One region of the Rhodococcus sp. NFXS4 genome, then DNA from elsewhere that is predicted to be linked to it. Evidence: riboswitches for the same ligand, from Rfam matches in the RefSeq annotation. Region 1 holds a riboswitch; the other holds the start of a gene.
The links. Region 1 has a riboswitch for cyclic di-AMP ahead of J4E04_RS16430 (transglycosylase family protein). Riboswitches for the same ligand answer to the same signal wherever they lie in the genome.

Region 1 (14,684 bases):
ACGGAGTCCGAGCCGCTCACCCAGTTCGGCAGCACGTCGATCCACGCGCCGTCGGTCAACACCGTCCGGCGGACGGACGTGAGGGAGCCGAGCGACGGTCCGTCCGCGCCGTCGTCGAACAGGGACGCCTGGAGTGCGTAGGTCACGGGGCCATCGTAGCGCGGTCGTTCGAACGTATGTTCCTACACGGCTGTCGTCACCGAACGCGGGCCAGCTCCGCTGCGCGCAGACCGACGTACAGTTCGGCGGCGTCCGCCGGGTTCGTGTGATCACGGCCCGTGAGGTCGTGGATACGGCGGAGCCGGTAGAGCACGGTGTTGCGGTGGTAGTGCAAGCGGTCGGCCGCCGCGGTGGTGGAACCGGCGGCCGCGAACCACGCGTCGAGCGTCTCGAGCAGGCTGTCCCGGTCCGCGAGGCGGTGCGAGCCCTCGGCCACGGCGAGCGGACCCAGGATCTGTCGGGCGGCCCGCGCGGCGGCGTCGGGAGTCGAGACCAGCAGCAGCGGAACCGGACACGCGTCGTAGCGACTGATGCGCGCGCTCCCCGGCGGTGCGCAGCGACGAGCCGTCCGGGCCTGCGCCACCGCCGTCGGGGTGGACAGCGACCGCTCGTAGTACGTGCCGACACCCAGTCGGGTGCCGTAGAGCCGGCCCAGGGTGTCCACCGCGTCGTCGAGCACCGCCGGCGCCGAGGCGACCAGCAGTCCCAGGTGACCGTCCGCATCGGTGTCCCACACCGACTCGACACCGAGCGGCAGGATGCTCTCGCGCGCGCTGCCCGGAGTGGCACCCCGGTCGACGGTGGTCTCGGCGGACACGACGGCGAAGTGGCCCGCGTCCGGGATGCGGAAGGCTCGCAGGGCGTCCTGCACGGCAGCGGGGTCAGAGGCGGTCTCGTCGAACAGAGCGCGGAGCACCATGCGGCGCGCATCGGCGTCGTCGAGGGCGAGCCGGTCCGCGGCGTCGCGATACGCCTCCGCGGCCGCGTCGGAGTAGGTGTCCACCAGTGCCCACACCTCGGTGGCCATCGCGAGCAGCACCTCCGGAGCCCGGCCCGCGGCCGCCGCGGTGAGCTCGGCCCAGATCAGACGACCACCGAGGCGGAATGCGTGCAGCAACGCCGCCAGCGGCACCGCGTTCTCGGCCTTGATCCGGCCGGCCGCGCGTGCGGGTTCCAGGTCGCCGCTCGCGCCCGTGGTCAGAGCGTCGAGCATGGACCGAAGATTGCCGGTGCACACCGTGGCGAGCTCGTCCCGCGTGAGCGACGTGGCCTCGAGGTACGACTGTTCGGCGACCAGGATGTCGAGGACGAGTCGCTCGCTGAGCTCGCCGACGTGCTCTCCCAGCAGCGCGGCGAGACCCTGCGAGGTGAGCGGTTCCGGTGCGGAGCGGCGGACGGCCACGGGCGTCGACATCACTCCACCGTACGGCTGTCCGGTGACGGACGCCACAGGGCGGCTGTGCCTCGGCACAAACCGGGCGCGTGAGCTGCCGACGTCCGCCTATGGCCACCCGATGTAGTACAGGTCACAATCAACGGTATGACCACAGGCGAACTCACCCCGAGTACCACCGGCGCATCCGCCTTTCCCGAGGTCGACGCGGCTCTCCGCGACCTCGAACAGGGCGAGGCCGCATGGGCACGTGCCTCGCTCGGCGACCGCGCGGACCTTCTCGACCGGGTCGCGGCCCTCACGGCGTCGAAGGCGCAGGAGTGGGTCGACGCGGCCGCTCGATTCAAGAAGCTGCCCGCGGCCTCCGCACTCCTCGGTGAGGAATGGCTCTCCGGGCCGTACTCCGTCGTCACCGCGTGCCACGTGCTCGCGCAGAGTCTGCGGCAGCTCGCCGTCGGGAATAGCCCGCTCGCGGACGCCCGGATCGGCTCGGGTCCGGGCGGGCGCACCACCGTGCAGGTGCTGCCGTCGAACATCTTCGACACGCTGCTGCTCAACGGGTTCTCCGCCGAGGTGTGGCTCGAACCGGGTGTCGACGCGGACACCGCGCGCCGTGACGCCGGACTCGCGCAACGGAACCCGACCGAGACCGGGGGCATCGGTGCGGTGCTCGGCGCCGGCAACATCACGTCCATCGCCCCGCTCGACACGCTCTACGAACTGGTCGCGCACAACCGCGTCGTCGCGCTGAAGCTCAACCCGGTGACGGATCCGATGGAACCGGTGCTCCGCGCCGTCTTCGCTCCCTTGGTCGAGCTGGGCGCGGTGCGCATCCTCACCGGTGGCCCGGACGTCGGCTCGTACCTCGTGCACCACGACGCCGTGGCGCACGTGCACATGACGGGCAGCTCGATCACGCACGACGCCATCGTCTTCGGCACCGGCGAGGAGGGTGCCGAGCGCAGGAAGGCCAACACCCCGTTGCTCGACGTGCCCATCTCGAGCGAACTCGGCGGCGTCTCGCCGGTCATCGTGATCCCGGGTGAGTGGTCCGACGCGGACATCCGGTTCCAGGCCGAGCACGTGGTGACCCAGCGGCTGCACAACGGCGGCTACAACTGCGTCGCCGCGCAGGTCGTGGTGATCTCCTCCGAGTGGCCGCAGCGCGACGCGTTCCTGGCGGCACTGCGCACGGCACTCCACGAGGCGCCGGACCGCGAGCCGTACTACCCCGGCAGCGCCACCCGCGTCGCCGGTGCCCGAGCGGACTACCCGGGCGCGGAGTCGCTCGGCCCGTCCGGCGGCCGCACCCTCGTGAGCGACCTCGATCCGGACAGCTACCGCGCTCTGCTCACCACCGAGTACTTCGCACCGGTGCTCGGTGTCATCGAAATCCCCTACACCGGGCAACGTTTCGTGGACGAGGCCGTCCGCATGTCGAACGAGGAGTTCGTCGGCACGCTCGGCGTCAACGTGATCGCGCATCCCGACACGCTGTCGTCGCTCGGCACCGCCGTCGACGAGATGCTCGAGGACCTGCGCTACGGCACCATCGCGCTCAACGCGTGGACCGGCGTCGGCTTCCTCACGGCGGCGGCGACCTGGGGTGCGTTCCCGGGCCACACGCTCGACGACGTCCAGAGCGGAATCGGCGTCGTGCACAATGCACTGCTGATCGACCGACCCGAGCGCACCATCGTCCGCGGGCCCTTCCGACCCGCGCCGCGCTCGATCCTGAAGGGCGAGTTCACCCTGTCGCCGAAGCCGCCGTGGTTCGTCACCAACCGCACCGCGGCCACCACCGCGAAGCGGTTCACCGCGTTCGCCGCGGCTCCGTCCTGGAAAGCCCTGCCCGCCATCTTCGCGTCCGCTCTGAGAGGTTGACATGACCGAGACTTCCACCGACTACGTCGTCGTCGGCGCAGGATCCGCAGGATGCGTCGTCGCGAATCGGCTCAGTGCCGCGTCGAACACCGACGTCGTCGTCCTCGAGGCGGGCCCGGAGGACAAGGACAAGTTCGTCCACATTCCCGCCGGGTTCTCGAAGCTCTTCCGTTCGGAACTGGACTGGGACTATGACACCGAGCCGCAGGCCGAACTCGCCGGCCGACGGATCTTCTGGCCCCGTGGGCGCATGCTCGGCGGCTCCTCGTCGATGAACGCCATGATGTGGGTGCGCGGGTTCGCAGCCGACTACGACGACTGGGCGGAGGCAGCGGGACCCGGGTGGTCGTTCGACAGCGTGGTGGACACCTTCCGCCGTATCGAGAACATCGAGGGTGCCACCGAGTCCGACGAGGGCAGCGGCGGACCGCTGCACGTGTCGAAGCAGCGCAGTCCCCGGTCGATCACCGGCGCGTACCTCGACTCGGCCGCGGCACTGGGCTTGTCGACGGAGCGCGCCAATCTCCCCACGCCCAAGGGCATGACCGAGACGATGGTCAACCAGAAGCGCGGCGCCCGGTGGAGCTGCGCCGACGCGTACCTGCGGCCGGCCATGTCACGGCCCAACCTCACCGTGGTGACGGAGGCGCAGGCCACGCGCGTGCTCTTCGAGGGAACCCGCGCAGTGGGTGTCGAGTACTCGAAGGACGGTGCGCTGCACACGGTTCGGGCCTCGAAGGAGGTCATCCTGTCCGGCGGTGCCATCAACACTCCGCAGTTGCTGATGCTGTCGGGGATCGGTGCGCCGGAGCATCTCGCCGAGCACGGCATCGACGTGGTGCACGCCGCCCCCGAGGTGGGCGAGAACCTCATGGACCACCTGGTGTCCGCCCTCGGATACGGGGTGCAGTCCGACACGCTGTTCACCGCGGAGAAGATTCCGGAGCTGATCAACTACCTCGCGCGTCGACGCGGCATGCTGACCTCCAACGTCGCGGAGGCGTACGGCTTCGTCCGCAGCCGCGACTCGCTCGACCTCCCGGACATCGAACTGCTCTTCGCGCCGGCGCCCTTCTTCGACGAGGGTCTCATCCCGGCGGACTCGCATGCGGCCATCCTGGCCTCGATCCTGCTCAAGCCGGAGAGCCGCGGACGCATCTCGTTGCGGTCGTCCGCACCGTTGGACAAGGCGATCGTGGATCCGCGCTACCTGTCCGACCCGGGCGGTGTGGACCGCGCGGCGATGCTCAGCGGGCTGCGCTACTGCGCCGACATCGCGCAGACGGAGCCGCTGAAATCGCGACTGGGGGAGATGGTGCGCCCGGTACTGCGCAACAGCGAGGCACTCGACGAAGCGCTGAGCGAGTCGCTGGAGACCATGTCTCACACCCTCTACCACCCGGTGGGCACCGCCCGGATGGGCTCGGACGCGGTATCGGTGGTGGATCCGGAGCTGCGGGTGCGCGGGGTGGAGGGGCTGCGCGTGGCCGACGCGTCCGTGATGCCGACGATCATCCGCGGCCACACTCACGCACCGTCGGTGCTCATCGGGGAGAAGCTGTCGGAGTTCGTGCTCGCCTCACGCGTGTGAGCGGTACGACCCCGGCGTCATCCCGGTCCACCGTTTGAAGGCGCGGCGGAAGGCGCTGGGTTCGGAGAAGCCGAGACGCGAGGAGATCTCCTCGGCCGTCTCGCCTCGTTCGAGCCCGGCGACCGCCGCGTCGCGCAGCACCTCGTCGCGCAGCTGACCCAGTGACGTGCCCTCCTGGCGCAGCAACCGGCGCAGGTGCGGCACGCTGATGGACAACATCGTCGCGATGTCGGTGGTGGTCGAGGCGCGGCCCATCGCGCCCAGTGCGAGGGCGCGCCGCACCACACTCGCCGCGCTGGAGCCGTAGTCCCGCTCCGAGAACAGGCGATTGGGCGACTCGCGGAGGTACTCCTCGAGGCTCTCCTCCGTCTGCACGAGCGGTGACGCCATGATCGCGTCGTCGAATTCCAGTGCCGCGACGTCGGATCCGAACGTCACGTGCACCCCGAAGATGTCGTCGTACACCCGCGGCGACGGATGCTGCGGTTCGGGGAAGGGCACCTGGACGGACAGCAGTTTCACGCGCCGCCCGATGAGCCACGCCGAGAAGCGGTGCCAGAGGATGAGCAGGAACTCGATGCGGATGCGCTGCGCCGCCTCGGCCGCCTCCGGGGAGAGCTGATCGGCGATCATCGTCGGGGAGTCGACGAGTTCGAGCCGGGCGCGTCCCCCGCCGCGCATCAGCACACCGCGCGGGACGCCGGGAAAGGCGCGACCGACGTCCACCATCCGCTCGAGCGCGCTCCCCAGATCGGGGCGGTGGATCATCGTCAGACTGAGTGCCCGAAAGGTGCCGCGGCGCACCGGAGCCGATCCGAGACCCATCAGCTCGTCGCCCGTCATCTGCCACAGCGCGCGAGTGAGGCGCGTGACCTGGTCGGTGGTGAGGCGGGCGCCGGGTCGAGTGAGGACGTGCGGGTCGATGTCGGCCTCGCGCAGGCAGGCGGACAGGTCCACACCCGTCTCCCGCGCGAGGGTCACCGCCGTGCGGACGAACTCCACCGAGATGGTCGGCGGCGCCGCAGTGTCGATCGTCATGGGGTGGCGGACAATCGGGCCAAGCGCGACGCCGCGTCGGCGAGCACGTGATCCTGTTTGCAGAAGGCGAAGCGCACCAGGGTGTCCCAGCCCTCGCGGTGATCGACGAACGCGTCCACCGGTACGCCGACGACGCCGATGCGTTCGGGCAACGCACGGCAGAAACTGTCGGCGTCGGACTCGCCCAGTGGAGCGATGTCGGCGCAGACGAAGTACGTGCCCTCACTGCGCTTGACGTCCAGCCCGGCATGCGACAGCGCGGCGGACAGCGTGTCCCGCTTGGCCTGCAGTCCCGTTCGCAGGGCGTCCACCCAGGCGCTCTCGTGGTCGAGGGCGTGGGCCACCGCCGGCTGGAAGGGGGCGCCGCCGACGAAGGTCATGAACTGCTTGGCCGCCTTCACCGCGGCGATGAGGTCGGCGGGTCCGCAGGCCCACCCCGTCTTCCACCCGGTGGCGTTGAACGTCTTCGCCGCGCTCGACACCGTGATGGTGCGCTCGGCCATGCCGGGGAGCGTGGCGATGGGGGTGTGGACGGCGTCGTCGAACACCAGTCGCTCGTAGACCTCGTCGGTGAGGACCAGGAGGTCGTGCTCGCACGCGACCTCGGCGATCGCGGCCAGCTCCGATGCGGTGAACACGGTTCCGGTGGGATTGTGCGGGGAGTTGACGACGATCATGCGGGTGCGCGGGCCGACGGCGGAGCGCAGGGCATCGACGTCGAGGGCGAACCGATCGCCGTCGACGACGAGGGGGACCGTGCGCCGCTGCGCACCCGCGAGCGCGACGGCGGCCGCGTAGGAGTCGTAGTACGGCTCGACGAGCAGCACCTCGTCACCGCTCTCGACGAGGCCGAGCATCGCGGCGCTGATCGCCTCGGTGGCCCCGACGGTGACCAGGATCTCCGCGTCCGGGTCGTACTCGGTGCCGTAGCGGCCGGCCCGGTCCCGAGCGACGGCGTCGCGCAACACCGCCATGCCCGGCCCGGGCGGGTACTGGTTGAGGCCGGACGCGATGGCCTCGCGCGCCACCTCCAGCATGCGCGCGGGGCCGTCGGTGTCCGGGAAACCCTGTCCGAGATTGACGGCGTCGTGCGTGGCCGCCAGCGCGGTCATCTCCGCGAAGATGGTGGACGCGAAGGGGCGCAGCCGGGCGACGGTGCGGGAAGGCCGGAGGCCGGCCGGATTCGATTCGCGGGAGGAAGGCCGGAGGCCGGCCGGTTCGGAGTCGGAAGGCCGGAGGCCGGCCGGACTCGATGCGCGGTCGTTCGACGTCACAGCCATGAGGGGGAGCCTAGCGTTCGAGTCACGAGTCCCTCGACGCGTCAGTCCGCGCGCTTCTGCAGCAGTTCCTCGGGCAGGTCGTGGGGGTCGATGAGGAGCTGATCGTTCTCGGCCTGCCGCACGGTCTCCGACACGGACAGGTTCTTGCGCAGCAGCTTCCACTCGACCGGATCGATGGCCTCGATGGCCGTCCGCAGCACGGTCCGGTCCCGCGTACCCCAGGCGACGGGCATGGGGCTGACCATCTGCCACGTCTCCGAGATGGATTTGGCGCTCCGGTCGGACAGCACGGCCACGGAGGGGACGCGCTCGCCCTCGGTCATCGTGTGTCCTGGCAGCGCCCGCACGTTCCGGACGACGAGTGCGTAGTGCGGGACGGTGGTCTCCGGCTTGGCGATGTCGATCAGCGCGAGGATCGTGGCTCCACGCGGTCGCGTCTCCGACACCATGGCCGGCACCAACGCGCTCGAGGCGTACAGCTCGTCGATGGACCCGACCTTGCGGGGCGCCCACACGGATACCCACAGCGACATCAGGGCGGCCACGGCCAGCACCGCACACAGGATGTAGGACCACGCGTGGTCGAGGACGTACAGCCAGGCCGCGCCGCCCGCGAGGAGCACGGCGAAGACGACGGACGAGATGCGCAACCGCCGCACGTCGCCGAGGGTCTCGTTCACCGACCGGGCGTGCGCGCGGTCCACGGGGAAGTCGAAGGTGCGCACGTCAGATCGCCGGTCCCAGGAGGTCGTCGGCGTCGGTGATGCGATACGCGTAGCCCTGCTCGGCGAGGAAGCGCTGGCGGTGAGCCGCGTACTCCGCGTCGAGGGTGTCGCGCGAGACGACCGAGTAGAAGTGCGCCTGCCCACCGTCGTGCTTGGGGCGCAGCAGTCGGCCCAGTCGCTGGGCCTCCTCCTGCCGGGATCCGAAGGTGCCCGAGACCTGCACGGCCACCGAGGCTTCGGGGAGGTCGATGGAGAAGTTGGCGACCTTGCTCACCACGAGGGTCTTGATCTCGCCGCGGCGGAACGCGTCGAAGAGCAGTTCGCGTTCCTTGTTCTTGGTCGAGCCCTGGATCACGGGAGCATCCAGGGCCGCACCCAGCTCGTCGAGCTGGTCGAGGTACGCGCCGATGACGAGCGTCGGTGAGTCCTCGTGCCGCGCCAGGATCGACTTCACCACGGCGATCTTCGTGTGCGCCGTGGAGCACAGCTTGTAACGCTCCTCCGGCTCCGCCACGGCGTACGACATGCGTTCCGCGTCGGTCAGAGTGACGCGCACCTCGATGCACTCGGCCGGCGCGATCCAGCCCTGTGCCTCGATGTCCTTCCACGGTGCGTCGTAACGCTTGGGGCCGATGAGCGAGAACACGTCGCCCTCGCGGCCGTCCTCGCGCACCAGCGTCGCGGTGAGTCCGAGTCGGCGTCGCGACTGCAGGTCGGCTGTCATGCGGAACACGGGAGCGGGGAGGAGGTGCACCTCGTCGTAGATCACCAGGCCCCAGTCGCGGGAGTCGAAGAGCTCGAGGTGCTTGTACTCACCCTTGGTGCGGCGCGTGATCACCTGGTAGGTCGCGATGGTGACCGGGCGGATCTCCTTGCGCTCGCCGGAGTACTCGCCGATCTCCTCCTCGGTCAGAGAGGTTCGGGCGATGAGCTCGCGCTTCCACTGCCGACCGGCGACGGTGTTGGTGACGAGGATCAGTGTGGTCGCGCGGGCCTTGGCCATGGCCGCGGCGCCCACCATCGTCTTGCCGGCACCACAGGGGAGGACGACCACACCGGATCCGCCGGCCCAGAACGAGTCGGTCGCCATCTGCTGGTAGTCGCGTAGCTCCCAGTGGCCACCGGAGAAGTCCAGATCGATGGGATGCGCCTCGCCGTCGACGTATCCGGCCAGATCCTCGGCCGGCCAGCCGACCTTGAGGAGCATCTGCTTGAGGCGCCCGCGCTCACTGGGGTGGACGAGCACGGTGTCGTCGTCGACCTGCGCGCCGAGCATCGGGGCGATCTTCTTGTGCCGCATGATCTCGGTGAGCACGGCGCGGTCGAGGCTCACCAGGGACAGCCCGTGCACGGGCGACTTGACCAGCTGGAGCCGGCCGTAGCGGGCCATGGTGTCGACGATGTCGACGAGCAGGGGCTGCGGAACCGCGTAGCGGGAGAAGGTCACGAGGGCGTCGACCACCTGCTCGGCATCGTGGCCCGCGGCGCGCGCGTTCCACAGCGCGAGCGGGGTGATGCGGTAGGTGTGGACGTGCTCGGGTGCGCGTTCCAGCTCGGCGAACGGAGCGATGGCCGAGCGGGCCTGCCCGGCGAGCTCGTGGTCGACCTCGAGCAACAGGGTCTTGTCGGACTGGACGATCAACGGTCCGTCGGTCACGGTCTCTCCTTCACGCGCCCCGCATGGACGAACCGGGGCGCAACCAGTCCATTGTGCCTTGCACCGGCGCGGCAGTTCAGGCGAGCAGGGCCACCGACGTGATGCGGTGCAACGTGAAGTGACGCATGACACCGGCGTCGGGGTCCCACGCGTCGAGTTGGCCGCCGCCGACGGTCACCGGTTCGACGACACGGTTGCTCGAGACACCGGCAGCGTCCACGTAACCGATGCTGATCGGTGAGCGGGACAACGCGGCGCGCTGGAGAAGCGCGATCGTCGCGGCGCCGGACGCACGGGTGCCGTCGGACCGCACCCGTTCACGCTCGGTCCGGCGCACCTCTCCGGCTCGGGTGCCGGCCCGCATCTCCGAGACGAGGCGCCCCAGTTGCTCGTCCGTGGGGACGGCGGGCGTGCGGTAGGGCGAGCGACCGCGACGGGGGACGACGCGCGCACCGCGATCGCGGACGTCGACGATGGTGCCGGAGGAGTCCTCGCCCGCGGGTGCGAACCCGGCGGCGCGCAGCCCGGCCAGCACGTCGGCCAGCGGCGCCTGCGAGATCGCGACGGTCGGGGCCAGTGCCCGCAACGCGAGGGCCTCGGCGGCGGGGGAGGAGAGCACCTCCGCGAGCAGTGCGGGGTCCTCGCAGCGGACGAAGGACGACGCCATCCCGGCACGCAGGCGTCCGTGGCGCCGGGCGACGTCGTCGATGAGGTAGGTCAGCGACTGCGGGACGGGCGTCCGAGAGTGGGTGGCGAAGAGGGCATGGAGCTCCGCGGCGGTGGTGCCGCCGTCCAGAGCACGTCGAAGCGTCCGCTCGTCGATGCGGTACATCGTCGCGGCGCCCGCCGACTCGATGTCCGCGACCGTCGCCATCCGCTGCGCGAGCTCGGGAGTCAACGGCCCGGGGGCGACGACGGTCAGGTCGGCCTGGACCAGAACGTGGTCGATGGGGTCGGGCAGGACGCGGTGCATCGCCGCCGCGGCCGAGGACGGATCACCGATCAGTGCGCGTCCGGGGGTGGACAGTGCTCCGCGGCCGACGACCCCGAGAGCGCCGGCCTCGGCCAGGTAGCGGGAGACCGGGCCGACGCCCAGGCGAGCGGCGAGGCGTGGCCTGCGCCAGGTGGCGATGCGGACGACGTCCTCGGTGGCGAGGGCCTTTCCCGAGGCGAGATCGGCGATCACGCCCAGCACGATCCGCCGGTCTCGGGGCGCGGCGGCCGAGCGGGCCTCGTCGGACAGTGCGGCGATCGGCTTGTCGTTGGCGTCGCGCATGCCGATCAACCACGGCACCCTGGGCAGATCCAGCCAGGCTCCGGCCAGGGTGGCCCAGCGCTGTGCCGGCGATGCGGTGACCCACGCGTCGACCGCGGGGGTGGGCGTCCACATGTCGTCGATGTCGGTGAGCGGTCCCGGATCGGGCAGCCCCACCGCGATGAGTCCGGCGCCCGCCAGGACCTCGACCAGCAGGCCGACCCGCGCCTCGTCGAGATCGGCTGCCTTTGCGATGCGTCGGATCTCCCGGACGCCGAGTCCCCCCGCCTTGAGTGCGGGCGCGGGCGTGCGGGAGAGCGAGTCGACGATGTCCTCGCAGTGCCGCAGCAGCTCGAGGGCCTCCCCGGCGGCGGCCGCGTCGACGTCCGCCACCCCGACAGCGGTGGTCGACGCCGCCGGTGGGGCCAGCGACACCGGATCGGTGACGGGCTCGCCGCGGAGTACCTGCGAGACCTGCGGCGGCAGTTCGACCGTGTTGTCGTCGAGCCAGGTGAGCAGCCCGGCGGCGAGCAGGCGCTGGACGGGCCGATCCGCGGGCGTACCGGGTGCGGCGTCGCGCGTCCGGCCGATCGACGACGAGCGGGTCAGCGTGGTGAGCAGCTCACGGCTGCGGTCGTCGATCTCCGCGAGCTTCGCACCGACCACCTCGGCGGTGAGCGAGGCGTCGACGTCGAAGAACCGTCCGACCCGCCACGGCACGGCGTCGCGTGCGGCCGCGACCAGGGTGAGCGACGTCGTGCCGCGCACCAGCGCACGCGCACGCAGCACCGACAGTGCCGCGTCGACCGCCTTCTTCGTCGCTCGGCGGCCGACGATCTCGTCGAGTCGGGCGCGGGCGACCGGGGCGGTGTCGGCGCCCTCGTGCGCGAGCAGCTCCACGACGGTCAGGCACGTGGTGTCCAGGTCCTCGGCCGCGCGCAGTACCGAGGCGCGTTGCTCGGACCGGCCCGCCAGAACCTCGAGTGTGGGCGGCGGCGGGATGGTCAGGTCGGGGCGGAGCCGCAGCAGTTCGGCCAGTTCGTCGTCGCTGCGCGCGGACAACCACTCGGTGAGTGTGTCCGCCGGCGTGCCCTCGTTGTCGGTCATCGAGGTCAAGCGTAGAGACCGGTCCAGGGACCTGGACTGGCAGAGGCGCTACTCCGAATGGTGAAATGAACCATGGCGAACTCAGAGAAGAAGCGATATGTCGACCCGGGCTGGCCGCACAGTGCAGACGACGACGATCATCCCGTCACCGAACTGATGTCGGCGCGCGCCGGAAACCTGTCCCCGTTCGGTGAGGAGACGGAGTTCCCGCTGCCGGTGGACTCGCTGCCCTACGCGCATCCCCACACGGTCATCAACCGCTGACGCGCGAGACACGAGAAAGGCCCCCACCAGTCGGTGGGGGCCTTTCTCGTGGAGTGGGTCAGCGGGGCAGGAGATCCTGGTTCGCTGCGATGAAGCTCGCCACCTGCGGATCCGCGGTGGCGGCCTGGACGAAGCCCAGGATCGCCGGATCGTTGGTGAAGTTCTGGACGACCTGGGTGAGTCCCTGCACGGCCTGCTCGGTCGACGGGATGCTCGTCAGATCGGGGAGTGCCGGTGCGGTGGGCGCCGTGGTCGCCGGTGCGTCGCGCTGCGTCGGGCCGCTGCTCAGTCCGAGCTGCGAGGAGCAGGACGGCCAGGCGCCCCAGCCCTGCGACTCGAGCACGCGCTCGGCGACGACGATCTGCTCTTCACGGCTGGCCTGGTTCGCGGTGGCCGCGAACTCTCCGCCGCCGTGTCCGGTCCAGGTGCTCGGCGAGAACTGCAGGCCGCCCTGGAAACCGTTGCCGGTGTTGATGCCCCAGTTGCCGCCGGCCTCGCACTGCGAGAGACGGTCCCAGTCGGAATCGGGGGCTGCGTTGGCCGTGCCGCTGAATGCGAGACCTGCGGTGCCGACCAGTGCGCCGGTGACGGCGACCTTGGCGACGGTCTTGCCCGTGGTGCTCGGCTTGCGATGACGTCCGCTCATAAGGGTAGAAATCCTCTCCACACGCGCCTGCGAGGTCAGCTGTCGGATTCGGGCTGAGAGGTAGCCCGGCCTCGGTGCGCTCCTGGCTGGAGCGGAGAGGCTTCACCCCTAGGTCGACTGCTCGGTGCCCGGTGGGGCGCCGCGAGGGCCGGCCGGATATCTACGAAGGACGTGTGGGTCCCCCGCCCTCGTCCCTGATCATGTCTGTGAGGGATGTCCGGTACCCGCGGGACGAGGTTTGGCGCGGCGGGCCGGACGTCGGCCGAACTTCCGGCCGTGATGGACAGTATTACGAAACGGGCACACATGTCACTGTTCGATAACTTCCCCTGGTGCGCGCGTCGCGCCGCCGTTGTGAGGTGTTCGAACGGGTCGTCGCAGCTAGGACGGCGAAGACGTGCTGACCACCGTCTCGTCACCCGTTCGTGACCGCTTCGTTATGTGTCCGACGTCACATGTGCGCAGGATCACAGCCACGACGACGAGCACCAGGACACCCGTGGTCGGGTAGACGGTCTGCAGCGCCACACCCTCGAGTCGGTTCGACGGCGGGAGCATGAAGGTGCCGATCGCGTAGACGTCACCGGGCGCCACCCAGAACCAGGCGATCTGAGGCAGGCTCGCGACGAGCGGCAGGATCCAGGCGAGCGGGCTCGAGGCACGCAGTGCGACGTCCATGCAGACGATGACCAGCGGCAGGAGCCATACCCAGTGGTGACCCCAGGAGAACGGGGACACCAGAGGCGCTGTCAGGCCGATGACGATCAGGCCGAGGAGCGGCAACCCCCGGCGGTGCGCCGCGGCGCCCACGAGAAGGCCGGCCACGCAGACGGCTCCGGCGATGACGATCCAGAGCAGCGTCGGCGCCTCGGTCATGCCGAACCACCTCGGTATCGACGCGCGTAGCGACTGGTTCGCGCCGGACGAGATGTCGCCGATGCGGGACGAGTCGGAGATGGCGCCGAACCAGTAGGTGACCGCGTCGGAGAAGAGCACGACGAAGCCGAGCACCACGGTCGCCGCGGCGGTGACGACGCCGACGACCAGTGCCCGCCACTGCCGTGTCAGCGCTAGGTGGACGAGGAACAGTCCGGGAGTCATCTTGATGCCGGTGGCGATGCCGACCCCGATGCCGCGGAGCCGGCTGCCCTCGGGCCGCGACAGGTCCCACAGCACCAGCGCCAGGAGAACGAGATTGATCTGACCGAGCCAGATGGTCATGCGCACCGGTTCGAGCCACGTGAAGACGATGGACAGTGCGGCGCTGACGATGCGGAGACTGCGGTCGTCGCGGAAGCCCAGGACCATCCAGCAGGACCGGACGATCAGATAGAGCAGCGCGATGTTCCCGAGCCAGAAGACGATGTTGGTCGTCGCGGTGGACATCGCCCCGAGAGGTGCGAACACCAGCGCGGCGAACGGGGGATACGTGAAGGGGAGTTCGCCGACCAGATCGTGGGCGTACAGCGGGGACGAGTCGAGCACCGTCGCTCCGCCGGCGCGGTACACGAGAGCGTCGATGCCGAACCGGAACAACCCGAACTTGGGGACGTCGAACGGGATGAGCCGATCGTGCGCGACGAGCGCCACGGCGGCACCGATCACGGTGAGGGCGACGAAGATCCTGTGTGATCCGAAGGTGCGGTCATCGGATTTCTTCAGTATCACGCACAGGATGGTAGACCGATCCGACGTGTATCACCCCTCGGGCCACGCCGATAAGGAACCGTTCGTTCTGTTGAGTGCGCGCCCCGACGTCAGTAGCGCGTGGCCACGAACGGTGCGTCCGAGTCGACGATGTCCTTGCCCAGCGGCATGAGCGACACCGGGATCAGCTTGAGGTT
Region 2 (14,684 bases), 1.8 Mb from region 1:
GTCGGGCGCGAACACGGTCGAGTCGACCCCCGGCGGCACGTGTTCGAGGGCCGCGTCCGCCCCGAAGGCCGCGGCGAATCGGCCGCGCGTGTAACGGCTGACGAAGGTGACGACGTCCGTCGTCGAGCCGATACGACCGAGCACCTGCCGCGCCGCCGGCAGCATCGACCAGCCCACCTCGTGACCGTGGGTGGAGGCCACGACGCGCTCGGCTCCGGCACGGCGCAGGTGCTGTCCGAGCACGGCGAGCGGAGCAGCGGCCCCGAACCACACCGTGTCGCACTGTCGGTCGGCCACCAGCCTGGCCGCCCGACGGGCAACGTCCGGTGTCGGAAGCATCAACGTCGTCGGGTGCCGCACCACCTCGAAGGGCTGCTCCGCGTCGAACCGCACGTGGGAGTCGCCACGCCACCGCGGTGCGTAGACCACCAGTTCGTCCGCGGGCAACAGCTGGGCGAAGGTGTGCAGATACGACTGGATGCCGCCGCGCCGCGGAGGAAAGTCATTGGTCACCAGCAGCGTTCGACGCATGGGACCACCGTAGACGGAGACCGCCGTCAGCTCTGCCCGGCGGCCTGTTCCGCCACCCACTGCCCCCACTGCGCGAGGAAGTCGACGGTGCCGAAGCCCAGCGTGGCCGAGAAGACCGAGTCGGTCACGGTGGGATCGGTCGGTCCGGCCGCGAAACGGTCGTACAGCTGCCGGAGCACCGGCTCCCCGAACCGGTCGGCGACGAACGAGGCCACCGACCAGGCGGACTCGTACGCGATCGATCCGCGACTGCCACCTGCGGCGAAGTCCGAGTCCACCGGGAGGACCCTGGGCGGTCCCGCCGCGCGGACCACGGCCGCGAGGGTGGGCGCGATCTCGTCGAAGGACAGTCCCGAGCCTCGATAACCCGAGTAGTCGGCGAAACCCTCGAGCATCCACAGGGGCGCGTCCTCCCCGGTGACCGCGCGCGTGGCCACGTGGGTGAGCTCGTGGCGCAGCACGGTGCGGCGGGTCGAGTCGGTGAGCCGGTCCGGCGCAGTCGGGCCGAAGACGATGCGCTGGCCGGTGACCAGGCCCCCGCGGACCGGATCCGCGATCGTCGAGGCCGCGACATCGGTGGACGTGAATCCGTCTGCCGCACTGATGAACTCGGCATCGGAACCGGTGACCGTCAGGATCGCGCGGCGAGACCATCCGAGCCCGGCGAACTCGGTCACGGCCGCCACCGCGGAGGGCAGCTCCGCGGCGAGGTCGTCGATGAAGGCGCGCTGCGCCTCGTGACCCACGACGAGCGACGTGGTCGACCCGGTGGCGACTCGCTCCGTGACCACCGGCCCGAAGTCCCACGGGCCACGCCACGTGGTGCGCCCGTACTGCGGCAGGTCGGCATCGGAGACCAGACGCCACGTGTCGCCCCGACGAGCGACGACGAGTGCGATGTCGCGACTCGTGGAACCGATGTCGGCGTCGGCCCAGGCGTAGCGCAGTGCGACGTTCGGCGCCCACACCTCGGTGGCCGCGAGTGCATCCGCTCGATCGATCGGCACCGGAGTCTCCGGACCCGGAGTGATCTCGTAGCCGAAGTCGGACAGCGGCAGACCGCGCAGCGCCTGCGCGCGGGCGATCTCGCGATCAGCGAATCCCGGGTCCGCGTCGGAGTCGATCAACTCGCGCAGCGCGGCCTCGTCGTCGGAGCGCAGTGCGGCCGTCCAGGAATCGAGCAGTGCCGTGACACCGACGGTGCGGGCGTCCGGGCCCGCAGTCGTCGTGGGCGTCTGCTCGTCGGGTGCCGACGGCGAACACGCCACCAGAAGGGAGAGAACCAGGCCCAGCGCCGCCAGGGCGCGGACCGTCAGTAGCGGCGAGCGCCGTAGAAGGGCCACGATGCCATCGACTCGACACGAACGGGAACACCGAAGGTCGATGCATGGACCACGTTGCCGTTACCGGCGTAGAGACCCACGTGCGATGCGTCGGGATAGAACAGGACCACGTCGCCGGGCTGGAGGTTCGCCTTGTCGACGGGGGTGCCGCCGGCGGCCTGCGCCTGACTCGACCGCGGGAGAGTCTTACCGATCTGCTTGTAGGCCCACACCACGAGGCCCGAGCAGTCGTACCCGTCCGGGCCGGTCGCACCCCACACGTACGGCTTACCGATCTGCGTGAACGCGGCCGACAGTGCTCCGGCCTGCGATCCCGGCGGGAGGGCGCCGAGGATGGCGGAGGGATCGAAGCCCGGCGGGAACGCGGCGCCGGCCAGCCCCTGCTTCTCCGTGTCGGACAGCGAACCGAACGCGGCGACGACATCGGCGATCTCGCTCTGAAGACGGCTCTGCTTGCCCTGCAGGTCGTCGCTGACAGCCTTCGCCTGTTCCGTGGCCACCCGGGCCGCGTCGGCGGACTGCTGTGACGCCGCCTCGGCTGCCGCTGCGGCGTCGCTGGCCTCCCGGAAGGTGCCGACGGTGGCGGCCGCGTCGGTGGAGATGATGTCGAGAGCGGACATCTGGTCGAGCAACTGCTGCGGGGAATCACTGACCATGACCGCGAAGAGCCGGTTCGTCCGAGCGCCCTGGTAGTTGGCACGGGCGATCTTGTCGACTGCGGGCCGCACCGTGTCGATCTGCGCCGTGGCCGCGTCGAGAGCGGCACGGTCCGCGTCGTGTCGAGCGTCCGCCTCCTGCTGGGCGGCGAGCTTCGCGTCGAGCTCGATCTGGGCGTTGTGCATCGCCTCGGTGGTCTGCTCGGACTCGCGCGAGAGATCGGTGAGCTTCGTGACCGCCTCGGAGGCGGACGCGCCGGGAACCGGGTCGGCGCCGGCGGGACCGGCGGGGAGCACGGCGATCGCCGCTGTCATCGCACTCGCGATCACCAGTCCACGCAGTCTCGTACGAGAAGTGGGACGAACGCGGGGGTGGACCGATGACGGCACGATGAACGGTTCTCCGATCTGGACGAGTCCGGGTCGCTCGGCGGCGCGGATGATGGCCGAGGACGTCACGGAAAGATTACGACGCGAACGATGATTCTGTCCACGAAGCCCGAGAACCCGTCGAAAACGGCGGATTCACCGACTGACGCCGCACGGAACCGACCGGGCGATCGGTTTCGTGCGGCGTCAGGGTGTCGAGCGAAGGTGTCGCTGCGTCAGGCGTAGCGACGTGCGCCGTCGAAGGGCATCGACGACAGCGGAGCGATCTTGACGGGCTGGCTCTCGGTGGACGCGTGGACGACGTTGCCGTTGCCCACGTACATGCCGGAGTGCGAGCCGCCGTAGAAGGACACGACGTCGCCGGGCTTCAGATCCGCCTGCGAGACGGGCACGCCGGCCGCGGCCTGGTCGTAGCTCGTGCGGGGAAGCTCGATACCGGCCTGCTGGTACGCCCACTTCATGAGACCGGAGCAGTCGAACGCACTGGGGCCTGCGGCTCCGTAGACGTACGGTGCGCCGACCTTGCTCTCGGCTGCCTGCACGGCGACCTGCGCGGCGCTGGACTGCGGTGCGGCCGGGCCGGGAAGCGCGGGGACCTGCGGCATGGGGGGAAGCTGGCTCAGGATCTGGTCCGGGACCTCGAAGGTGCCGATACCGGGGATCTCCACCGGTGCCGCGAAGGCGGGGGCGGCGGGGATGGCGACAGCGCCTGCGGTGAGCGCGCCGGCGACGAGAACGTTGCGGACCGGCCGCGAGGCAGTGCTGGGTTTGCGGTGTTTCGCCACGAAAAGATGTGCTCCGTTTCTTCCTGATATCCGCCGACCGAGTTAGCTGACGGGTTCGGGCTGGGAAGATCAGCCCTACCCGACGAGCCGCTGGTGCGACTGCGACGGGATTCACCCCGGTGTAACGGTGGGTTCCCGGTACGACCACCCGGAAGAGGCGGCCGATTAGGCGGTGACCTTGCGGCGCAGTCCCTGGTGGCTCTGCTCGACTCCGCAATGTCTCGGAAAGATTACGAAACGGCATCCCCGATGTCGAGCCCAGCCGACTCGTGTCGCGAAACGATCACGGTCCGACTCACCCCGCGGCGTGCTCCGGCCCCGCAGCGGGTCGGTCGTGGCCGGTCTCCTGCGGTGAGGGAATTTCTCTGCCTACCAACCGCAACCGGGGCACCAACCCGCTTTCCGCCAGAACGGCCATCGCCTCCTGTTCGTCCTGCTCGAGACGCATTCTGCGCGTGGCGAAGGGGGCGTCACGCGGGCCGCCGGCCGACGCCGCGGGCATGCCCGGCACCCCCAGCAACACCGAGACGACACAGTCCGAACACGCGTCTCCGCGCACGGTGCACTCGCCGCAATCGACAATCATGTGATCTCCGTCTCATTGTGGTTCACGGTCTCTCGCCGTGATGTTCAGCCCGGATCACACCCGATCCGACGCTCGATCACGCCTCGGAAACGGACGCTAACGACGTGCACCGACACGGCGTGCTCGTCGTGGACGGACCGTGTTCCTGTCGGTGGCACCACCTACGGTGACGCACGTGACTGATGGGGCGACTGTGGTGTCGGGGCATGCACGCGGTGTGCAGCTCGCATTCGACGAACTGGACCAGTCGTTGCGGGACACGACCTTCGTGGTGGTGGACCTCGAGACCACCGGAGGCCGACCGGGCGAGGACGCGATCACCGAGATCGGTGCCGTCAAGGTTCGCGGCGGCCGGGTGATCGGTGAGATGGCGACGCTCGTGGACCCGGGCCGGTCCATTCCGCCCGCCATCGTCGCGTTGACGGGCATCACCGGTGCGATGCTTCTCGACGCCCCTCGTATCGAGCGGGTCCTGCCCACCTTCGTCGAGTTCGCCCGCGGCAGCGTGCTGGTGGCGCACAACGCGCGCTTCGACACCGCGTTCCTCCGCGCGGCGGCGACGCGAATGGATCTGGCGTGGCCGTCGTTCCGGGTGCTGTGCACCGTCACGCTCGCCCGGCGGGTGCTCACGCGCGACGAGGCACCGTCGGTCAAGCTGTCCTCGCTGGCCACCCTCTTCCAGGTGTCCACCAGGCCCACCCACCGGGCACTCGACGACGCCCGGGCCACCGTCGACGTCCTGCACGGGCTGATCGAACGGGTGGGCAACCAGGGCGTCCACAGCTACGCCGAACTCGTCGACTACCTGCCGACGGTGTCCTCGGCGCACCGCGCCAAACGCACGCTCGCGGCGGGCCTTCCGCACGCCCCCGGTGTCTATCTCTTCCGCGGACCGTCCGACGAGGTGCTCTACGTCGGCACCTCACGGAACCTCCACCGCCGTGTACGGAACTACTTCACGGGATCCGAGACCCGCGGACGCATGAAGGAGATGGTCGCCCTCGCGACCCGGGTCGACCACGTCGAGTGCAGCCATGCCATCGAGGCCGGCGTGCGCGAACTGAGGCTCATCAGTGCGCACACGCCCCCGTACAACCGTCGATCGAAGTACCCCCGCAAGGGCTGGTGGCTGACCCTGACGAGCGAGGCGTTCCCGCGCATCTCCATCGTCCGGACACCGGCGCCCGGCGCGCTCGGACCGTTCTCCGTTCGCGGGGCGGCAGCCGAGGCCGCCGCTCTCGTCGCCGAGCACACCCGGTTGCGCTCCTGCACCCACCGCATCGCCGCCTCGGCGGTGCACGACTGTTCCACCGAGGCCGTCGGTGGATGCACGGCGGCGACGGCGAGCCCGCTCACTCCCGAGGAGTACGCCGACGCGCCCGTCGCCTTCCGCGCTCTCACCGAGGGTGCCGACGCAGCGGTGCTCGATGCCGTCGCCGCCCGGATCGACGCACTGTCCGAGGATTTGCTCTTCGAGTCCGCGGCCCGCCTGCGCGACCGCGCGGCCACCCTGTTGACGGCCCTGCGGTCGGTGCAGCGGCTGCAGGCACTCGCGGCCATCGAGCAGTTGATCGCCGCGCGCCGCGCCGACGACGGCGGGTGGGAATTCGTCGTCGTCCGGCACGGACGTCTCGCCAGTGCCGGTCGTTCCCGCCGCGGCGTCGCGCCCATGCCCGTGGTGGAAGCACTCGTCGCCGGTGCGGAGACCGTCGTGCCGGACGCCACTCCCCTACGCGGTGCCACGCCGGAGGAGGTGGCGCTGATCGCGCGGTGGCTCGAGTCGGGTGGCGTCCGCATCGTCGACACCACGGACGGATGGTGCGAACCGGCGCACGGAGCGGGGCGATGGGCACAGTGGTGCGCCGCCGTGCGCGACGTCGGACGCCGCGAGAAGGAACGCACGATGGCCTGGGGATGACCGCACGGCCGAGAACTAGGCTGACCCGCAGTTCGCCCTCTCACGACAGTTCGGAAGGTTCACCATGATCACCGCCATCGTTCTGATCCACGCCGAGGTGCACTCCATTCCGGAGACCGCGCGTGCCGTCGCCGACGTACCGGGTGTGTCCGAGGTGTACTCGTGCGCCGGCGACGTAGACCTGATCGCCGTGGTCAAGGTGCGTACGCACGAGGAGATCGCCGAGGTGATCACCGAGCGCGTCAACCGCGTCACCGGCGTGGTGCGGACAGACACGCACATCGCGTTCAAGTCCTACTCGAGCGCCGACGTCGACGCGGGCTTCTCCATCGGCGAGTGACTCAGGCCGACGTGAACGCCGCCCATCGCGTCAGCAGCGTCTGAGCGGCTCCCTCGTCCACCGCGGCGGCTGCCGTCGTCAACGCACCGGCCATCGCGTCCTCGAGCGAACCGTCGACGCCGCGGAACGCCGCGATGGCACCTGCTGCATTGACCAGCACCGCGTCCCGCACGGGGCCTCGTTCGCCGCCGAACACCCGACGCGCCACGTCCGCGTTGTGTGCGGCGTCCCCGCCTCGGAGGGCGTCGAGCGGCACTCGCTCGATACCGAGATCGCGTGGATCGAGCACCGCGTGGTCGACGACACCGTTCCGGACGACGCGCACCGAGGTGGTCGTCGACGTGGTGATCTCGTCCAGCCCGTCGTCGCCGCGCACCACGAGGACGGAGTTGCCGCGCGCCGCGAACACGCCCGCGACGACGTCGATCAGATCGTCGAACGCGCATCCCACCAGACCGGCGCGCGGACTCGCAGGGTTCGTCAGCGGCCCGAGGACGTTGAACGCCGTGGGGATGCCGATCTCCTTGCGAGGCGCCGCGGCGAAGCGCAGCGCCGGGTGGAACACGGGCGCGAAGCAGAACCCGATGCCCAGCTCGGCGACACTCGCCGCGACCCGCTCCGGCCCCTGGTCGATACGCACGCCCAGCGCTTCCAACACGTCGGCTCCACCGCTCTTGGACGAGGCGGCCCGGTTGCCGTGCTTGACCACCCGGATTCCCGCGGCCGCCACCACCACCGACGCCATCGTCGAGATGTTCACCGTGTGGGACCGATCGCCGCCCGTACCGACGATGTCGACGACGTCGTCGTCCACGGGCACGCGCTTGGCGTGGCCGAGCATCGAGTCGGCCAGTCCGCGCAGTTCGTCCGACGTGGGGCCCTTCATCTTGAGGGCGACACCGAAGGCAGCGATCTGGGCCGCGGTGGCGTTGTCCGACATGATCTCGTCCATCGCCCACGCCGTGTCGGCACCCGTCAGGTCCTGGCGTGATGCCAGGGCCCCGAGGACCTGTGCCCATGTACGCGTGCCATCCCCAGCGCTCATGAGCGGGAAGCCTAGTGCTCCGGCGATGCGTCCTCGGCAGCCGGTTGGAGGGCGTCCCAGCCCAGTACCACCCCGTCGCGCCGTTGGGCCAACCCCGCCATCCGTGACCGTTCCTGCGAGCAGTGCAGCGCGTCGAGCACCTGCACCCGCTGCAGCACCAGGACGGTCGCGTCGGAGACACCGCCGGGCAGATGCCCGGGAGTCTGCGCCATGGGACCTGCGGTCGCCTCGCTGTAACCGTCCTGCGCCGCCACCGACACCGCGTCGGCGATCTGATCGGCGGGGAGGAGCAGGTGGTGGCGCAACACCACGTCGTCGTCCGCGGACCAGAGGGGATCCGTGTGCGCCGCGCGCTCGAGGGTCGTCGAGCACGCCTCCACGTCGTCGAAGCACGACGCGACCACGACGAGGTCCGCGCGAGTGGGGTCGAGGGGCTCCGGAGCCGCCCGTCCGAACAGCCGCTGCCACCACCGTGTCCGCCCACGACCAGAGCCCGAAGTCATGTCACGACAGTGCCAGATGCCGCCGGAACCGGTCCCGGAGTCGCTCGGGAGGCATCGAGTCTGAAGCTCGGGTCGAGACTCCGGCGTGCGGGATACATCACGGGCGCGGGGGTCGACGGAACCCGGTCCGACGTGCACAGACGAGTACTATTGAACAGAAAGTCCAGGAAGACGGGCCGACCGGACCACGAGGAGGCATTCTGTGTCACGCGCGCGCGAACGATGCTCGACTCGCCAATACCGCCCCGGCTATGCCATCCGTACTACGACGAGTCATACTTCTCGATGTGACGAGCGCAGTAGGTACTTCGGGATCCGCCATCACCCAGCGTGTCCACTCGCTGAACCGACCGAACATGGTCAGCGTGGGCACCATCGTGTGGCTGTCCAGCGAGTTGATGTTCTTTGCCGGCCTCTTCGCGATGTACTTCGTCGCGCGGGCTCAGGCCGCTCCCGGCCAGTGGCCGCCGGAGCCGACCGAGCTCAACCTGACGCTGGCCGTCCCCGTGACCGCGGTGCTCATCGCATCGTCCTTCACCTGCCAGCTGGGCGTGTTCGCCGCCGAGCGTGGCGACGTGTTCGGACTGCGCCGCTGGTACACGATCACTCTGGCCATGGGCGCGTTCTTCGTCGCCGGCCAGGGCTACGAGTACTACCACCTCGTTCACGAGGGCACCTCGATCTCGAGCAGCGTCTACGGCTCCGTCTTCTACATCACCACCGGCTTCCACGGCCTGCACGTGATCGGCGGTCTGATCGCCTTCGTCTTCCTGATCGCCCGCACCCTGGTCAGCAAGTTCACGCCGGCCCAGGCCACCGCCGCCATCGTCGTGTCGTACTACTGGCACTTCGTCGACATCGTCTGGATCGCGCTGTTCGCGACGATCTACTTCATCCGCTGACCGAGCAGGCGTCGAATACCCGATGACAGCCTCATCGGTCGCATCCGACAAGCCGTCCCGACACGACAAGGGATACAGATGAGTTCCTCTCCCCCCGCCACTCCCGACGACGACGGCACCGTCGTGTCCGCCGGTACGCCGGACGCCTCGGCGACCAAGGCGCGTCGCAAGCGTCGTACCCGTCGCCGGGTCAGTGGCGCCATGGCGCTGTTCATGGGTCTCGTCGGCGCGGGCTTCCTCGCCGCAGCCCTCACCCCCGACGCTCAGGTCGCCACCGCGCAGGAAGACAGCGCGGCCATGGTGCGCGAAGGCCAGCAGATCTACGACACGTCCTGCGTGACGTGCCACGGCGCCAACCTCCAGGGTGTCCAGGACCGCGGACCGTCCCTCATCGGCGTCGGCGAAGCAGCCGTCTACTTCCAGGTCTCCTCCGGTCGCATGCCGATGGCGCGCAACGAGGCCCAGGCCGAGCGGAAGCCCCCGAAGTACAACCAGTCGCAGGTCGACGCCCTCGGCGCCTACATCCAGGCCAACGGCGGCGGACCCACGGTGGTGCGCACCGACAACGGTGAGATCGCGCAGGACTCCCTCCGTGGCGGCGACATCGCCCGCGGCAGCGAGCTCTTCCGCCTCAACTGCGCGTCCTGCCACAACTTCACCGGTCGCGGCGGCGCGCTGTCCTCGGGCAAGTACGCACCCACACTCGACCCGGCGAACGAGCAGCAGATCTACCAGGCGATGGTCACCGGCCCGCAGAACATGCCCAAGTTCTCGGACCGCCAGCTCACGCCCGAAGAGAAGAAAGACATCATCGCGTACGTCAAGTCCTCCTCCGAGACGCAGCCTCCCGGTGGATACGGACTCGGCGGCTTCGGCCCCGGTACGGAAGCCATCGCCATCTGGGTGGTCGGCATCGGAGCGGTCGTCGCAGCAGCACTGTGGATCGGAGTGAGGTCATGAGCGACGACAACCGCAAGGACGACGGCGTGCCCGGCGATCCGAACAAGTTCCCCGAGGGCTTCGACCCGGACCGCAAGTACACGGACGAGGAACTGGCCGCCATGAGCCGCGACGAGCTCGTCGCACTCGGCACCAACCTCGATCACGTGGACGTGGCGTTCCGTCGCGCACGCTGGCCCGTCCCCGGAACCAAGGCCGAGAAGCGCGCCGAGCGCAGCGTCAGCCTCTGGTTCTTCCTGGCGGGTGTGTCGGCAGTGGCCTTCATCGCCATCTACCTGTTCTGGCCGTGGCAGTACGCCGGCATGGGCGAGGACAGTTACGGGCTGTACAGCCTGTACACACCGCTCATCGGTCTCACCATGGGTCTCGCGATCATCGGTGTCGGCGTCGGTGCCGTGCAGTTCACCAAGAAGTTCATCCCCGAAGAGGTGTCCATCCAGGACCGCCACGACGGTGGATCGAGCGAGGTGGACAAGAAGACGGTCGTCGCCGAGCTCAGCGACTCCTTCGACACCTCCACGCTGGGTCGACGCAAGATGATCAAGCGCAGCCTCGTCTTCGGCGGCGGCGCGCTCGGCGTCATGTCGATCCTCCCGCTCGGCGGTCTGATCAAGAACCCGTGGGCCGAGGGCGACGAGTCCTCGCTCTGGGTCTCGGGTTGGACGCCGAACTACGAGGGCGAGACCGTCTACCTGCGTCGCTACACCGGACGCGTCGACGACATCGTTCTCGTCCGCCCGGAGGATCTTGACGCCGGCGCCATGGAGACCGTCTTCCCGTTCCGTGAGTCGGAGCGTGGAAACGAGGAGGAGCTCTCGCACGCACTGAAGGGCATCCGCAACGCGGTCATGCTCATCCGTCTGCGTACCGAGGACGCCGACCGCACCATCAAGCGGAAGGGCCAGGAGAGCTTCAACTACGGCGACTACTTCGCCTACTCGAAGATCTGCACCCACCTCGGGTGCCCCACATCGTTGTACGAGCAGCAGACCAACCGGATCCTGTGCCCGTGCCACCAGTCGCAATTCGACGCGTTGGAGTACGCCAAGCCGATCTTCGGACCGGCCGCCCGCGCTCTTCCGCAGCTGCCCATCACGGTCAACGACGAGGGCTACCTCGTCGCCGCGGGCGATTTCATCGAGCCGCTCGGACCCGCCTACTGGGAACGTCCGGCCGGAGTACACGAGCAGGAGAGCGCTTCTGCTGCGTCGTCATCGGAAGGTTCACGATGAGTCCATCCATCGCCACGCTCGCTGCGAAGCAAGCCGAGGACGTCGACTCCCGCTATCACCTCTCAGCGGGTATGCGTCGTCAGATCAACAAGGTCTTCCCCACCCACTGGTCGTTCCTGCTGGGCGAGATCGCGCTGTACAGCTTCGTCATCCTGCTGCTGTCCGGTACGTACTTGACCCTCTTCTACGACCCCTCCATGACGGAGACCACCTACCAGGGCGCCTACGCTCCCCTGCGCGGTGTCGAGATGACCAAGGCGTACGCCACCACGCTGGACCTGTCCTTCGAGGTGCGCGGCGGTCTGTTCATCCGTCAGATCCACCACTGGGCAGCTCTGCTGTTCGCCTGCTCGATCATCGTGCACATGATGCGCATCTTCTTCACCGGTGCGTTCCGTCGCCCGCGTGAGGCGAACTGGGTCATCGGCTCGCTGCTGCTCATCCTGGCGATGTTCGAGGGCTTCTTCGGCTACTCGCTCCCCGACGACCTGCTGTCCGGTACCGGCCTGCGCGCCGCCTTCTCGGGCATCACGATCTCCATCCCGGTCATCGGAACGTGGATGCACTGGCTGATCTTCAACGGTGACTTCCCCGGCACGCTGATCATCCCGCGCCTGTACGTCGCGCACGTGCTGCTCCTGCCCGCCATCATCCTGGCGCTCATCGCAGCTCACCTCGCGCTCGTCTGGTACCAGAAGCACACGCAGTTCCCCGGCCCCGGCCGCACCGAGACCAACGTGGTGGGTGTCCGCATCCTCCCGGTCTTCGCGGTCAAGTCCGGCGCCTTCTTCGCCATGACCTTCGGTGTCCTCGCGGTCATGGGTGGCGTACTGCAGATCAACCCGGTGTGGGCCCTGGGCCCGTACAACCCGTCGCAGGTCTCGGCCGGCTCGCAGCCCGACTTCTACATGATGTGGACGGACGGCCTGGCTCGACTGTGGCCCGCGTGGGAGCTCTACATCGGCAACTACATGATCCCGGCCGTCTTCTGGGTCGCCGTCATCATGGGTGCGGTGTTCGCGATCATGATCGCGTACCCCTGGATCGAGAAGCGCTTCACCAAGGACGACGCTCACCACAACCTGCTGCAGCGTCCCCGCGACGTTCCGGTGCGTACCGCGGTCGGCGCCATGGCGATCGCCTTCTACGTGGTCCTGACGCTCAGCTGCGTCAACGACATCATCGCGTACAAGTTCTCGATCTCCCTGAACGCGATGACCTGGATCGGCCGCATCGGCCTCGTGGTCCTGCCTCCGATCGTCTACCTGCTGACCTACCGCTTCTGCATCGGTCTCCAGCGCAGCGATCGCCAGGTGCTCGAGCACGGCATCGAGACGGGCGTCATCAAGCGCCTGCCCCACGGCGCTTACGTCGAGATCCACCAGCCCCTCGGCCCGGTCGACGATCACGGCCACCCGATCCCGCTCGAGTACCAGGGTGCTGCGATCCCGAAGAAGATGAACAAGCTCGGTTCCGCCGGCAAGCCCGGCTCGGGCAGCATCTTCACTCCGGACTCGGACGAGGAGCACCGGCTGCACGAGCGTCTGTCGCACGAGGGTGAGCACGATCAGCTCACCATGCTCCGCACCTACCAGGCGAAGATCCTGTCGCAGGGCAACGGGCACTCGAACGGCAACGGGCACTCGAACGGCAACGGCTCGTCCAACGGCCACTCGAACGGCAACGGCTCGTCCAACGGCAACGGTCACGGACCGGAGTCCAACGGGCACTGAGCGACCCGCTGAACGGTAGAAGAGGCGCCACCCACTCGGGTGGCGCCTCTTCTCGTCTGTCCCCTCCCCCACCGCTCGTCCCCGCACCCGTCGTCGCTCGGCGAGGCGGGGTGTCAGCGCAGTCCGAGATCCGCGCCGGCGGATCGGGATGCCACCCACCCCTCTTGTGTGCAGTGATCCGCGCCCACCGCGGATCACTGCACACGAATACCCCGCCCCAGCAGATCCGGTGCACTGGACCGTGTGGAGCGCGGGCTACTGCACTGAATCCCACCGCCCCGCCGAGGCGAGGAACGGCAGCAGCGCGTCGACGAGGTGGTGCGGGGCCTGCTCGGCCATGTGGTGTCCCGAATCGATGCCGTGCCCGACGACGCCCGGCGCCCACGCACGCCAGATGGTCAACGGATCGCCGTACAACTCCTCGAGATCGTCCTGTGTGGACCACAGCACCTGCACCGGCACGGCCAACGTCCTCCCCTGCGCTCGGTCGGCGCGTTCGTGGTCGGCGTCGACGGTGAGTCCTGCTCGGTAGTCCTCGAGCATCGCGCGTACGACATCGGGATCGTGGATCGCCGTCAGCCACTCACGGTGGTTCTCCACTCCCATGAGGGCCGGATCGCCGCGGTACCACGAAGAGGGATCGGCAGTGATGGCGCGCTCGGGGAGGTCGGGCTGGGCGTAGAAGAACCAGTGCCACCATCGGGTCGCGAATCGACTGTCCGCCCGGTCGAGGTGCTCGCTGACGGGGATGCAGTCGAGCAGGGACAGCGCGGCCACGAGGCTTGGGTGGTCGAGGGACAGGCGCAGGGCCACGTAACTTCCACGGTCGTGACCGACCACGGCGAAGCGTCGGTGCCCGAGTGCGGCCATCACCTGCACCATGTCCGAGGCCATCGCCCGCTTCGAGTGTGCGGAGTGGTCGGGTGTCGGCGCCGGGCCCTGCGAGCGTCCGTACCCGCGCAAGTCCGGGCAGACGACCGTATGTCCTGCGTCGACCAGCAGTGGGGCGACACGGTGCCACGTCGCCGACGTACGCGGGTGCCCGTGCAGCAACAGCACGGGGAGATCGCCCGCGCCGCAGTGCCGGGTGAGGATCGACGCGGCCTCGAACTCGATCATCGATTCGTCGAAGTTCTCGAACACGTCGTCGTCATCGCGCGAGCGGCCGGCAGGGCACCAGTTCCCGCACCCTTCGTCGCGTCACGCATGCGCGTTGCTCGGCAAGGCGACGTGCGATGTGCGATGTGCGACGTGCGACGACGCAGCGTGGGTGCGGGAACACCGGAGGCGCGAGAAGCTCACCAGGAGGGCGTTATCCCACCCCACCGACGCCGAACGCCCCCGACCACAGGCCGGGGGCGTTCAAGGTGGAGCTGTGTCAGTGCTTCTCGGGTCCCACGTGGTACTCGAAGACCAGTCCGGCTGCGGCGGCGATGATGGCGAGGGCGCCGACCGCGAGCATCCAGGGCTCGTAGAACGCGAACGCCAGGGCCATGAAGGCGGCGCATCCGGCGAGGATGATGGGCCAGAAGCTACCGGGGCTGAAGAAGCCCAGGTCGCCTGAACCGTCGGCGATCTCCGCGTCGTCGTAGTCCTCGGGACGGGTGTCCAGTCGACGAGCGACGAACCGGAAGTACGTTCCGACGATCAGCGTCAGGCCCGCCGAGAGGGCGATGGCGGTGAGGCCGGCCCACTCGATGCCGGTCCGCGAGAAGCCGGTGAACACGCCGTAGAGGATTCCGACGAGGATGAAGAACCCG

Region 2: linked by a shared signal. The riboswitch ahead of J4E04_RS08165 (C40 family peptidase) and the one ahead of J4E04_RS16430 (transglycosylase family protein) in region 1 are both predicted to bind cyclic di-AMP.

What each region holds. Positions count from the first base shown of each region.
Region 1 is NZ_CP192221.1:3,497,129-3,511,812, reverse strand. Features, by position in the region: gene J4E04_RS16480 (alpha-ketoglutarate-dependent dioxygenase AlkB) at 1-146, opposite strand, end outside; gene J4E04_RS16475 (PucR family transcriptional regulator) at 197-1,414, opposite strand; gene J4E04_RS16470 (aldehyde dehydrogenase family protein) at 1,541-3,277, shown strand; gene J4E04_RS16465 (GMC family oxidoreductase) at 3,279-4,868, shown strand; gene J4E04_RS16460 (AraC family transcriptional regulator) at 4,857-5,906, opposite strand; gene J4E04_RS16455 (pyridoxal phosphate-dependent aminotransferase) at 5,903-7,186, opposite strand; gene J4E04_RS16450 (DUF3239 domain-containing protein) at 7,228-7,911, opposite strand; gene J4E04_RS16445 (DNA repair helicase XPB) at 7,913-9,568, opposite strand; gene J4E04_RS16440 (helicase-associated domain-containing protein) at 9,645-11,930, opposite strand; gene J4E04_RS16435 (hypothetical protein) at 12,003-12,194, shown strand; gene J4E04_RS16430 (transglycosylase family protein) at 12,253-12,840, opposite strand; cyclic di-AMP (ydaO/yuaA leader) riboswitch at 12,849-13,055, opposite strand; gene J4E04_RS16425 (glycosyltransferase 87 family protein) at 13,222-14,508, opposite strand; gene J4E04_RS16420 (YccF domain-containing protein) at 14,598-14,684, opposite strand, start outside.
Region 2 is NZ_CP192221.1:1,731,791-1,746,474, reverse strand. Features, by position in the region: gene J4E04_RS08180 (glycosyltransferase family 4 protein) at 1-531, opposite strand, end outside; gene J4E04_RS08175 (peptidase MA family metallohydrolase) at 558-1,874, opposite strand; gene J4E04_RS08170 (C40 family peptidase) at 1,844-2,845, opposite strand; gene J4E04_RS08165 (C40 family peptidase) at 3,136-3,705, opposite strand; cyclic di-AMP (ydaO/yuaA leader) riboswitch at 3,722-3,887, opposite strand; gene J4E04_RS08160 (hypothetical protein) at 4,001-4,291, opposite strand; gene J4E04_RS08155 (DEDD exonuclease domain-containing protein) at 4,467-6,209, shown strand; gene J4E04_RS08150 (Lrp/AsnC family transcriptional regulator) at 6,274-6,549, shown strand; gene trpD (anthranilate phosphoribosyltransferase) at 6,551-7,594, opposite strand; gene J4E04_RS08140 (hypothetical protein) at 7,606-8,097, opposite strand; gene ctaE (aa3-type cytochrome oxidase subunit III) at 8,385-8,999, shown strand; gene qcrC (cytochrome bc1 complex diheme cytochrome c subunit) at 9,078-9,959, shown strand; gene qcrA (cytochrome bc1 complex Rieske iron-sulfur subunit) at 9,956-11,191, shown strand; gene qcrB (cytochrome bc1 complex cytochrome b subunit) at 11,188-12,924, shown strand; gene J4E04_RS08115 (alpha/beta fold hydrolase) at 13,180-14,067, opposite strand; gene J4E04_RS08110 (cytochrome c oxidase subunit 4) at 14,303-14,684, opposite strand, start outside.